DNA from 3 places in the Microcoleus sp. F4-D5 genome. Region 1 is predicted to be linked to each of the others. Evidence: riboswitches for the same ligand, from Rfam matches in the RefSeq annotation. Region 1 holds a riboswitch; each other region holds the start of a gene.
The links. Region 1 has a riboswitch for cobalamin ahead of QUA80_RS04570 (hypothetical protein). Riboswitches for the same ligand answer to the same signal wherever they lie in the genome.
Positions count from the first base shown of each region.

Region 2: it holds a riboswitch for cobalamin, as region 1 does, so the genes downstream of both, cobG (precorrin-3B synthase) here and QUA80_RS04570 (hypothetical protein) in region 1, are expected to answer to the same signal.
Region 3: it holds a riboswitch for cobalamin, as region 1 does, so the genes downstream of both, QUA80_RS07275 (DUF1636 domain-containing protein) here and QUA80_RS04570 (hypothetical protein) in region 1, are expected to answer to the same signal.

Region 1 is NZ_JAUBSX010000006.1:32,719-36,941, reverse strand. It holds gene QUA80_RS04580 (ABC transporter substrate-binding protein) at 1-519, shown strand, start outside; gene QUA80_RS04575 (Uma2 family endonuclease) at 727-1,305, shown strand; cobalamin riboswitch at 1,344-1,488, shown strand; gene QUA80_RS04570 (hypothetical protein) at 1,651-2,091, shown strand; gene QUA80_RS04565 (methyltransferase domain-containing protein) at 2,111-2,977, shown strand; gene QUA80_RS04560 (ABC transporter ATP-binding protein) at 3,185-4,033, shown strand; gene QUA80_RS04555 (dihydrofolate reductase family protein) at 4,037-4,223, opposite strand, start outside.
Region 2 is NZ_JAUBSX010000079.1:29,150-33,372, forward strand. It holds gene cbiE (precorrin-6y C5,15-methyltransferase (decarboxylating) subunit CbiE) at 1-450, opposite strand, end outside; gene QUA80_RS27080 (GNAT family N-acetyltransferase) at 471-968, opposite strand; gene QUA80_RS27085 (hypothetical protein) at 1,136-1,540, opposite strand; adenosylcobalamin-variant (AdoCbl-variant) riboswitch at 1,753-1,832, shown strand; gene cobG (precorrin-3B synthase) at 1,875-3,410, shown strand; gene QUA80_RS27095 (precorrin-8X methylmutase) at 3,559-4,188, shown strand; gene QUA80_RS27100 (precorrin-2 C(20)-methyltransferase) at 4,185-4,223, shown strand, end outside.
Region 3 is NZ_JAUBSX010000010.1:53,994-58,216, forward strand. It holds gene QUA80_RS07265 (GTP-binding protein) at 1-683, opposite strand, end outside; gene cobW (cobalamin biosynthesis protein CobW) at 865-1,899, opposite strand; gene QUA80_RS07275 (DUF1636 domain-containing protein) at 2,163-2,573, opposite strand; cobalamin riboswitch at 2,596-2,742, opposite strand; gene QUA80_RS07280 (serine/threonine-protein kinase) at 3,074-4,223, shown strand, end outside.

The sequences.
Region 1 (4,223 bases):
GCGCCGACATTTAATCCTAACGCTGCGATCGCGGATGCTGTTAGCCAAGGTGCACAAGGATTGATGCTAGCATCCCACGTAGATCGCATCGATCGCGCGATCGATCTAGCCCGTGCAAATCAAGGCAAATTAGCGCTTTACAGCAGTTCAACTCTTTACACCTTTCAAACGCTAAAAGACGGGCAAAAGGACGTTGACGGGCTTGTTTTGCCCGTTCCCTGGCATCCTGAAACTAATCCCAACAATCCATTTCCTAAAAATGCCAGTCAGCGCTGGGGAGGAGTAGTAAATTGGCGAACAGCAACGAGTTTTGACGCGACTCAAGCTGTCATCGCCGGCTTGCGTCAAAGCAATACGCGGTTCGGGTTGCAACAAGCACTCAGAAATCCGAATTTCTCGGCAGCAGGATCGAGCGAGGATGTGAAGTTTTTGCCCACGGGCGATCGGGCTAATAAGCCGATTTTAGTGCAAGTTAAACAAGGAGGAAGCACTGGCTATAACTTTGTCCCGCTGCGGTAAGCTTGTTAAGTGCGATCGCCCTCACATCTTGCACATTCTCAATCAGCCTTTCAGGGGGGACCATCCTGCCCGCCCCACCAGAAAATTCCCTCTTCGCTTCACAGGCATCTTGCCTGTTTATTCGCATGATTGAAATCTACTTTTGTCTTGAATTAGGAAAATTTTAAAGATAAACTAAAATAAGTAGATTAAAAGAGAGCGTTATATATGATCGCGCCAGTTGAAACCAAAACCTACACGGCTGAGGAATATCTAGAATTGGAAATCAATTCTCTGGATCGGCATGAATTTATCAATGGGGACATTGTTCTGATGGCTGGCGGTACACCGAATCACAATGAAATTACCACTAATTTAGTTGTTGCGCTGAAGCTGGCGTTAAAAGGGAAACCGTATCGGACTTTTGGTTCGGATCAGCGGCTGTGGATTTCCCAGCTTAATAATTATACTTACCCGGATGCGATGGTGGTAGCGCGCCCGATCGAGCTGCAATCTGGACGGACGGATACAATTACTAATCCCGTGTTTATTGCTGAGGTGCTATCTAAAGGTACTAAAGCTTATGACCGCGATGAAAAGTTTGCTGCTTATCGCAGTATTCCTAGTTTTCAAGAGTATTTATTTATCGCTCAATATCGGCTGCGGGTGGAGCAATATTCTAAAACAGATGCGAATAAGTGGATTTTTTCGGAATATAGCTGTATGGGCGATCGGTTGAGTTTAACATCTGTTGCTGTGGAAATTTCGCTGGCCAATTTGTATGAAAATATTGAGTTTGGTGAATAGGCGGACGGTTTTTTGTCAAATGTTCCAAATAGTGGTAATATTCCCGTATATCGATCGGCTCTGATGGAGAACAGCCATCAGACGTAAGGGGGAAAGTTCGGTGCGAATCCGGCGCTGTCCCGCAACTGTAAGGAGATTCTTGCTTCTCTGAGTCAGAATGCCCGCCGATTTGTTTGCAATCATGTTTTTCATCTGCGAGGTATGGATGATGGTGAGTTTATTATTTTTTTTATTATTGGATTGGGATTTTTTAACCGCAGATATCTGCCGATAAACGCAGATGAACGCTGATGTAATTTGATGGGCGTTCTAAAGCATATTGTATTTTAATGGAAATGAAAAGAAATGCGAGTGGAAGATAGTGTTTGGCAGGGTAGTTTTGGGTACTGGCAAAACTTGTTTATTCATCAGAATATTTTGTCGATCGGATATACTGCTTGGAATGGTTTTTTGCATCGAGGGCGAGGCTTGGTTGCTTGCCAAATCAATACTCCCATTAACCCCTCTGTGAATTGGAGCGTAGATACTATAAAGTACGATCTGGAATTTATTTCCGACTTGGAAGCAACCGTTTATTTGCAACAACTAGAAATAGAGGAAAACACTGTTTTAAATCTGCTCCAAATCATTGCTGGCTACGAGCCAAAGGAAGCAATTATATTTTTGTCGATCGCCAACGCTCAGATTGATATTAATTTGTTGCAAAAGTTGGCAATTTCTCCTGTTGAGTGCTATGAACAGGTATGCAAGCGCTGGGAAGAATTTCAACTCTGCCCGCAATCCTAAAACTTACTAAATTTTCCCAATGTCGCAGCCAAAATCAATCGAAATTTCCAAAGTAACTCGCTACCAAAATGCAGCGCTTAATTACTATTTGGGCCTGACAGATTCGCCCTACCTTCACTACGGTTATTGGAAAACCCTACCTGTGCCTGCTGAGGAACTCACGATCGCGCGGCTGCGCATCGCTCAGCAAGCTTACACAGATAAACTCTTGGATTTGATCCCCAAAGACATCAAAACCGTGCTGGATGTAGGATGCGGGATAGGGGGAAATGCGGCTTATTTGCTCGATCGAGGTTTTCGAGTGGAGGGACTCGCACCCGATCCGTTCCAACAACAGCGCTTTCTCAAGTGTACGGACGATCGGGCAATCTTCCACCTCACGAGGTTTGAAGACTTCAAAGCAACCCATTTCTACGATCTTATTCTCTTTAGCGAAAGTAGCCAGTATATGTCGGCTGTTGATATTGCTAAGGGTGCTGCCACTGTCCTCAATCCTGGTGGTTATGTACTGCTTGCCGATATGATGCGCTCTGATGTTAACTATACAGAGGGAATGTTTTCTAACTGTCACGTGGTGAAAGAGCTTCAGATTGCATTGATGCAAGCGGGGTTCAATGTAGTAAAAACTGAGGATATTTCGGCTCATATTTTACCGACGATTGACCTGTATGTAGATACTTTCCGCAGGTATGGACTGAACACAATGATTTATGTTGCGGATTTAATTGCGATCGCAGTTCCCCCCGTCCACAAATTCCTGCGCTGGATATTTCGTCGCTGGTTCAAGAAGCTGGTGGTTGAAGGATTGGATGCAAGTCAACTTTTTGAGCAACATCTCTGTTATGAAATGCAACTTTGGCAGTTGTCAAAATCCGATCGAGGCTGATACAAATTGTGTGAATTTCTTACTCCCTCCCCTTGATAAGGGGAGGGTTGGGGTGGGGTAAAAGTTTACGACTCCTGCAAGGATTTCTATACAATAGAAATCGGTAATCGGTAATCGGTAATTGGAGGCATAGCCTCCGGGTATTTATTCCCAGGCAGAGCCTGGGAACAAGGCTAAATAAAAAATAACAAATAACAAATAACAAATATGTCTGAATGGATTCTCGAATTCGCTGGCATTTCCTACTCCTATCCCTGCGGTTCGCGAGTGGCTATTCAGGGTTTAAATCTCAAAGTACCCGCTGGGAAACGCTGCGGGCTAATCGGTCAAAACGGCTGCGGCAAAACCACCTTTTTTTTGTTAGCAAATGGCTTGTATCAACCGCAACAGGGAATTATTAGCTGGCACGGTGAACCCTTGCGCTACGATCGCAAATCTTTGACGAAACTGCGCCAACAAATCGGACTCGTCTTTCAAAACCCCGAACATCAATTAGTAGCTTCGACGGTAGAAGAAGATATCTCCTACGGATTGTACAATTTAGGCTTAAAAGAATCCGAAATTGCTCAACAGGTACAGCAGGCGATCGACCAATTCGATCTAAGCGAACTCGCCCGCGAACCAATTCACAATCTCAGTTTAGGGCAGAAAAAGCGGGTGTCGATCGCCGATATCATGGTTCTCAAGCCCAAACTGCTGCTGCTAGATGAACCTACCGCCTATCTCGATCCGCGTCACACCCGACAACTTATCGGTTTACTCCAACAAATTCACAGCGCCGGAACCACCATTCTGTTAGCAAGTCACGACCTCGATTTCATCTACCGCTGGGCTGATTGGGTGTTTGTAATGGATCGAGGAAAATTGATTTTAGAAGGAACACCGGAAACCGTTTTTGCTCAGCGGGATGTCTTGGAACAATTGCAGCTTGGGGTACCGCTGGCGATCGAGCTGATGGAGCAAATAAGGGCGATCGTTGAGAGAGATGATAACTCAAAAATTCACACTTTTGAGCTGTTGCAACAAGAGATTTTACAAGCGCGGCGGCTGCTTTAAAGATTAAGCAGTTGTGCGATCTGGCCGGACAGGAACTTCATAGTGCAACTCTGCGAAGGCATCTCCATAAACCTTCGCGGATAAAAGTCTTAGCGGGGGTGTTGCGATCGTGCGCGGTAGCAAAGGTGCTCCGCTACCAAGTGTCACCGATGCAATTGACACAATTACCTCATCAAGCAACCCGCGATCG
Region 2 (4,223 bases), on a different contig from region 1:
GTCAGCGCTCAACACCAGCAAGCGCGCGCCGGAGGACAAAGCAAGGGCGATCGACGCGATCGGGCGATTTGTCAAACTGAAAGTCTCAACTTGGGCCAGCGGCCAACCCAAACGGGCGCAAGCAAGACTAAAAGCCGATGCTGCGGGAATCACAGTCATTTCGGAAATAGGAATTTTGCGCGACAGCGTGACGCCGATGCCGTGACACATCGGATCGCCGCTGGCTAGGACGCACACAAATTGTCCCCGGCGGCGGATGATTTCATCGACTGTTGTCTGCAAAGGCGAAGCCCAAACCAATTGTTCGCGGGTGTCGTCGGTTGGTAGCATTGCTAGGTGACGGGCACCGCCGACAACGACTTGAGATCGAGAGAGTAGAGAACGGGCGATCGCACTTAATCCCGAAAGTCCGTCTTCGCCAATCCCCACCACCGAAAGCCATTTGTGCATTGAATCCTTACTGCTAATTACTACTTATCGATTCTCAAGAATAATATCGGATTTCCATTCATAATTCTTTCTTCTACTTGCCTCATTCCGAGTCTTTCTGCGACTTTAAGCGACTCAATGTTTGGGCGATCGCAGCTTGCGACAACATACTCAAAGCCAAGTTCATCAAAACAATACTCTATTATTTTGGTTGCAGCTTCAGTAGCGTAGCCTTTTTTAGTTGCTGTTGGCAGCAATGCGTAAAGTAACTGGGGCTGTTCTTCTTCAAAAAAATACCACAAACCCACAAATCCAATCACTTCTTGCTCGGTGTTGGTCTCGATAAACCACAAACCGAATTTATTTTCTTCAAACAGCTTTTTGTTTTCGGCAAGCATTTCTTCAACCTTTTGTAGCGACCAGATTTCGCCGTCGCACAGATATCTCCTCACATAGGCATCGATAAAAATTCTATGAAGCGTGTTGAGGTCGCTCTCCACAATCGGTTTCAAAACCAATCTCTGAGTTTCAAGTATCATGCGGATTATTTTTCTCAGGTTCAATAACGATCGCACCTATCAATATTAGTCCGGGACGCACGGCCGGTCATAAACCTGGTTTTTCGACAATACTTGGTTATCGCGCACAGATAAGGCAAAAAACCCGGTTTATGCAGGTTTTGCGTAAGTCTAATTAACAAACAGTGCTAAACCACCGTAATCACTGGATAGTTGTAACTTTCCTTGACTACCAAACCATCTTTCCAATAGCCGATCGAGATTTGGTTGCTTTTGGAATCAATGATTTGACCTTCAACTTTAACGGTGTAATCATTGTACCAATTGGAAATTACTACAAAATCATAATTTTTGTCGGCTGAAACAGCGATGTCTTGACTAATTAATTTTGATTCTCGAAACTCAACTAACATTTCTTGAAAAAAGATTTCTCTTCCTTGGCGGCAGTTTTCTTTGCCGCTAGTAATTGTACCATCTCCTTCAATCATCACAGTGTCATCCGAGTAGTATTTTTCCAAAGCTACTGATGTTTGGAATGTCTCAACAAGGTGATTGATCTCTGCGAGTTTGATTTGCAATTCTTCAATTGTCATAAATAAATAAATAACGCGATCGCAGGTTTTACAGCCGAAGTTAGAAGTCGCGCACTCTTAGAGTGATTTTGACTTAGATTATATATTATAAAAAATTATTCAGGAATCAGCAAGACAATCAAACGAATTTCCTCCCTAAAAGGCGAGCTCGCCCGGAGATTTGTTAAGAAACTCGATCGATCTGGCTGATGCCGATCGACTTGTGATAGATTTCTTAAACCTGAAAGCGGGAAAGTCCGGTGCAATTCCGGCGCTGTGCCGCAACTGTCAAAGTCAGAATGCCGATTTCAGGAGTTTACTTTAGATTCCCTGCGTCGCACGGGGAGGAGTTTCTTTGTTAGCTTTGAGTGAATTGCCGACTTGTCCGGGTTTATTTTACGGTTCCCGCGCCCGAGACGGAATATTATCGAGAATGCGGATTCCGGGGGGAATTTTAAACGCGCAGCAGTGTCGGACGATCGCCGATTTGGTCGATCGATACAGTACCGGTTGTTTGCAAGTAACGAATCGGGCGAATTTGCAAATCCGAGACTTGAATTCGCCAGTTTCTGATGAAGTTTGGCAAGATTTGCTGGAATTGGGATTGGCATCTCGCCGCGTTGAAGTTGACCCGATTCGCAATATTATGGCAAGTCCGACAGCAGGGATCGATCGCCAGCAGTTACTCGATACTCGCCCGCTAGTGAAAGCTTGGGATGATTACCTGCAAACGCATCCCGAATTGTCGGAACTTTCGCCTAAGTTCAGTATTGGCTTTGACGGCGGGGAAGCAGTTTCGATCCGCGATTTACGCAACGATATTGTATTAGCTGCTGAAGGGCGTTCAACCCAATCAGAAATCGTTTTTCGGCTGCATTTAAACAGCGACACACGAATTTTAATCCAAGAATCGCAATGTATTTCAGTATTAGCCGCCCTCGCTAGCGCCTATCTTGAATACACAAAAAATAAGCCTCGAATTGATGGTAAAAAACCGCGTTTGCGTCACCTGCTGGCAGATTGGGGCGCTGAAACTTATCTAGAAAAGGTACAGCATAATTTACCATTTTTATTGCAATTCACATCTTGCAAGTTTCCCAAAAACAGGCAAGATGCCTGTTCCACCAAGAGTGAATTTGCTTGTGGGGTGGGCATCTTGCCCGCCCGATCGATCGCCTCATCTGAAAAATCCCTCCCCCATCACCAACATCTCGGCATTTACCCTCAGCAACAGTCCGGTTTCTCCTACATGGGAATTGCACTGCCCCTAGGTAAGCTAGAATCAAAACAACTGCGGAATTTGGCAAATTTAGCCCAAAATCTAGCCAGCGGTACCCTGAGACTTACGCCGTGGCAAAATCTGTTGATTTCTGATATCCCCAACTCCCAGCTTTTTGAGGTAAAAGAGCAAGTTGCCGATTTGGGATTGCACTCATCCCCAACTCGCCTAGATTCGTGCTTGGTGGCTTGTGCCGGCAGCAGCGGCTGTGCGTCGGCGGCGACAGATACTCAAACTCACGCCTTAGCAATGGCGAGGGATTTAGCGCAAAAATTGACGATCGACCTGCCGATCAACATTCATTTCAGCGGTTGCCAAAAGTCTTGCGCCCAGCACCGGCCAATTGATATCACGCTGCTGGGAATTCAGATTGAGCGAGGAGACGAGATAATCGAAGGTTACAACATTTATGCGGGTAGAAAAGATTTACCCTTCGGGCGGCAAATTTTCCAGAGGGTGAGTGCGGTCGAGATGCCCGGTGCGATCGAGCTTTTGTTGAAGGTATATCAGCGGTTTCGAGAGCCTTTGGAGTCATTTGGTGAGTTTGTCGATCGGCTGGCGATCGACCAATTACAGGAGTTATTGAACACCGAAAATGGGAATTTAAACTGAAAAAAGATTCCATTGAAACTGACAAATTTTAATCATTTGTCTTTCTATATCTCTTGATAATTCTTCATTCGCGCCCTTTCCATCTTCGCGGTTTATTCAAAAAATCTATTTCACAAATCCAACAAAATTCCCATAACAGTTTTAAACAATGATTGACTACATTCGAGACGGAACAGAAATCTACATCAAATCCTTTGCCACAATTCGATCCGAAACAGATTTGTCAACCTTGCCGCCCGATTTAGAATCGGTAGCCGTGCGACTAATTCACAGTTGCGGCATGACCGATATAGTTACAGATTTAGCAGCTTCGCCCGGGGCCGCAACCTGCGGACGCCAAGCCCTCTCAGCAGGTGCGCCTATCCTGTGCGATGCCCGGATGGTGGCCGAAGGCATCACTCGCAAACGCCTTCCCGCTGACAATCAGGTGATTTGCACCCTCTGGCATTCCGAAATCCCGGAGTTGGCGCGGCAAATGGGAAATACTCGATCGGCTGCAGCTGTGGATTTGTGGCTGGACAACTTGCAGGGTGCAGTTGTGGCCATAGGCAATGCCCCGACAGCTTTGTTCCGACTGCTGGAAATGCTGGATGCCGGAGCACCCAAACCGGCTTTAATTCTGGGTTTCCCGGTAGGATTTGTCGGGGCTGCCGAATCCAAAGCCGAACTGGCAGCCAACAGTCGGGGAGTGCCATTTATTACGCTGCACGGGCGGCGCGGTGGCAGTGCAATGGCAACGGCTGCCGTGAATGCGTTAGCGAAAAAGGATGAATTATGACTGAGGCTACTGGTAAATTGTACGGTTTGGGTATT
Region 3 (4,223 bases), on a different contig from region 1:
ACAGTTTCGTCGTGTTCGTGATCGTGCTCGCCCAAAAAGTCGGGCTCGATTTCTAATGCCCGGTTCAAATCAAATGCTTTGACGCCCAACAAAGCATCCATTTGTAATTCAGCGTTGCGGGTGCGGTGAATTTTTGCCATTGCATTCATGGCGCGAATTCGCTTTTCTAATTCTGCCAATTCTTCCTCAGTCACTAAATCAGTTTTGTTGAGCAAAACTACATCGGCAAATGCAATTTGTTCTTGAGCTTCGTCTGCGTCCCAGTGCTGCCAGATGTGCTTGGCATCGACTACGGTGACAACTGCGTCTAGCAGCAATTTTTCCCGCATATCTTCGTCTACAAAAAAGGTTTGAATTACGGGTGCGGGGTCGGCTAAACCTGTTGTTTCGATGACTATGTGGTCGAATTTGTCTCGCCGCTTCATCAAGTTGCCGATAATCCGAATTAAATCGCCTCGGACTGTACAGCAAATGCAGCCGTTGTTCATCTCGAAAATTTCTTCGTCGGCATCAATTATCAGTTGGTTGTCGATGCCTACTTCGCCGAATTCGTTGACGATGACTGCAACTTTTTTGCCGTGTTCCTGTGTTAAAATGCGGTTCAGTAGCGTAGTTTTGCCTGCGCCGAGATAACCCGTGAGAACGGTAACAGGAACTGATTCGATCGCCCCAGCAGTCACCATACTTGACCTCGATTATTGTACAATGATAACCATTATCGCTATTTTATACCAAACTTGCTGGCAGCGGTCACAATATTAAATAATGTTAATAAATTGTTCGTGAGAGCTTGGAGGAGCGAGTTTGCCAATAATATTTGCTGCAATTCAAAATATCCATCAACCCGCCCCTCTCAGATGACAATTAGTTGTTAATTATAGCTGCAATTCGATCGCGTTCTAGCTCTCGACCGATCAGCACTAATTTGGTTTGGCGGAGTTCAGAAGGTTGCCAAGGACGATCGTAAAAATATTCTATGCGCGAGCCCACACCTTGCAACACCATCCTCATCGGTTTCTTGGGAACCGCCACAAACCCTTTAATCCGATAAATTTCCTCCTGCTGCATCAAGGATTGCAGTTTTTTGACCAAAGCTTCAGGTTCAAATTCGCGATCGGCAATAAAGTAAGTCGAGTTAATATCATCATCGTGTTCGTGTTCCTCCTCAGTATCGTGGTGACTCGGGCGAGACTCCAAATCATCCTCAACCGCCGCATTAAATCCCATGAGCACATCAGGGTTAATTTCGCCACCTTTGCAAGGCACAATTTTTACACTCGGACGCAACTCTTGCTGCAACCAGCTTTGGACTTTCTGGTGAGTTTCTGCATCTACGCGATCGACCTTCGTTAAAAGTACCATATCGGCACAGGCTAACTGGTCTTCAAACAATTCCTCGATCGGAGTTTCGTGATCTAAACTAGAATCAGCCTGCTGCTGTGCCATCAAAGCATCGATATCACCGACAAAAGAACCGCTAGCAATAGCTTCGCAATCGACAACAGCAACCACACCGTCTACAGTAGCACCCGTGCGAATTTCCGGCCAGCGAAAAGCTTGAATCAAAGGTTTAGGAAGTGCGAGGCCAGAAGTCTCAATTAAGATACAATCAATTTGTTCTCTGCGCTTCAACAATTCCTGCATAGTCGGCAAGAATTCCTCTTGAACAGTGCAGCAAAGACAACCATTTGTTAGTTCAACAATCTTGCTGTTAACATTTTCTTCTTCGTCGCAAACTTGGCAATCGCGCAGCAATTCTCCGTCAATTCCGATTTCGCCAAATTCGTTAACCAGAACAGCAATGCGGCGACCTTGATTATTTTGCAATAAGTGGCGAATTAAGGTAGTTTTGCCGCTACCGAGAAAACCAGTGATGACAGTAACAGGAATTTTGTGCATTGATAATTTAGTTGTTGTAGTGTGATTGAATATCTTTCAATTTTGGGTCAGTCAATTGCTGACAGGAAACTCGTTAAACCGACAGTCCGGCAGGGGTTTAAACCCCTGCCTCAAAGCGAAAGTCCTCTCAAGAGGACTAATGAGTTTAAAATTTTTATTCTCAGTCCTCTTTAGAGGACTTTCGCTATTAGCCAGGGACTTAAGTCCCTGGCAGATTGGTGGCTTTAGTTATCCCCGATGGGCAAAGCCTGGAAGGAAAGAGCTTAACTTCCCAGCGGCGGAATCTTTGCTAAAACACCTTTTTTCAGAGCTTGAGGACGCTCAGACCAAGGCAACAAACCGTCTGGTTTAGCATAGTATTGACCCGCGCATTCGAGTACAGCCTCGACGCTTTCCGACTCATTTGCTGGTAAATCGCCAAACAGATAAGTGTACTTTCCAACAGCAGCAAAAGACACCGCACAAGAGTGACTGCAAGCACTCATGCACTCAACCTCTTGAATCTCAAATTTATCCGAAAACTCCCAATCTTTAGCGAGTTGCGACAAATTTTCCATGAATTGTTGACCGCCGCTTTTGCCTTCTCGCTTGCCGTTTTTCCAAACACTAGCGCAAGCAGTGCAAACAAATAGACTGTGCTTGGTGCGTACAGCCGTGTTAATTCCATCCATCATCCGTACCTCGCAGATGCGTTCAAAAGTGAGTTAGATATCGGCGGGCATTCTGACTTTAGAAACCACAAGGGTTTCATTACAGTTGCGGGACAGCGCCGGACTTGCACCGAACTTTCCCCGTTTCCTCTAACGGCTGCTCCCCGCTAGAACCGATCGCGAAATCACATCATACCGCACTTGCCGCCTTTTTGGAAAAAAGTTATGTTGGTAATGTCGATTCATCAAAAAAAAATAACTCTTTGTGGAACAGGCATCTTGCCTGTTGCTGACAGGATAGAAACCCATCCCAAAAAACATAACTCTTTGTGGAACAGGCATCTTGCCTGTTCCTGACAGGATATAACCCCACAAAAAAAATAACTCTTTGTGGAACAGGCATCTTGCCTGTTGCTGACAGGATAGAAACCCATCCCAAAAAACATAACTTTTTGTGGAACAGGCAAGATGCCTGTTAATGACGGGCTAGAATCCCCTCCCACAATAAAATTACTACAAACTATATGAACGCATTCTCCGATTTTTCCACTCAGGGCTATCAGATTGAAAAAGAACTCGGACACAACAGTCTCGGCGGCCGAGTTACATACTTAGCGAAAAATACAAATACTCAAAAATTAGTTGTAATTAAGCAATTTCAATTTGCCCAATTAGGTGCTAGCTGGGCAGAATACGAAGCTTACGAACAAGAAATTAAAGTTTTGCAAAAACTGGATTTCCCGGGCATTCCCCGCTATCTCGATTCTTTTCAAACTGACAGCGGTTTCTGCATGGTGCAGGAATACAAAAATGCCGAATCTGCTGTCGCGCGGACTTTTTCGCCGCCGGATATCAAGCAAATTGCGATCGCCACTTTAGAAATTTTAGTTGACCTGCAAGCTCAGAAACCGCCGATAATTCACCGCGACATCAAGCCAGAAAACTTGTTAATAGATGACGAACTCAATGTTTATTTAGTAGACTTCGGTTTTGCGCGGCTAGGAGGTGGAAATATCGCGGCTAGCAGCGTCGTCAAAGGCACGATGGGATTCATGCCGCCGGAACAAATGTTTAACCGAGAATTAACCAAAGCCTCGGATCTTTACGGCTTGGGGATAACGCTGATTTGCTTGTTAACTGGTACGAAATCTGCGGATGTCGGCAACTTGATCGATGCTAATTATAGCATTCATTATCGGCATTTAGTACCGCCGTTGCAGCAGGGTTGGATGAACTGGCTGGAAAGGATGGTAGCACCGAGACTGCAAGACCGATACAAGTCAGCGGCTGATGCTTTAGCCGTTCTGCAATCTCTCGATGTTACCCGCTTGCCGAAAGTCAGAAGTAATCGCGATCGCCTGGAATTAACCGCTACAGAATTGGGAGAAACAATAAAAGAAATAATCGAAATTAGCAACCCAATTCCAGATACAATGCTTGCGGGCAGATGGGAAGTTGCCGCCCATCCGAACGACCCGCCACACACACCTTACGACCACCATTGGATCTCGTTTGAGCCGCAGAAATTTGATAGCAATAATGTTGCTTGCCAAATCCTAGTTGATACCAAACAATTGCTGGCAAGTCAAGCTTATGAGCGCTATATAATCTTGCATACTAATTCTGACCCCGACACTTATAAACTCAAAATCAAAGTCACAACAGCTCCCCTCC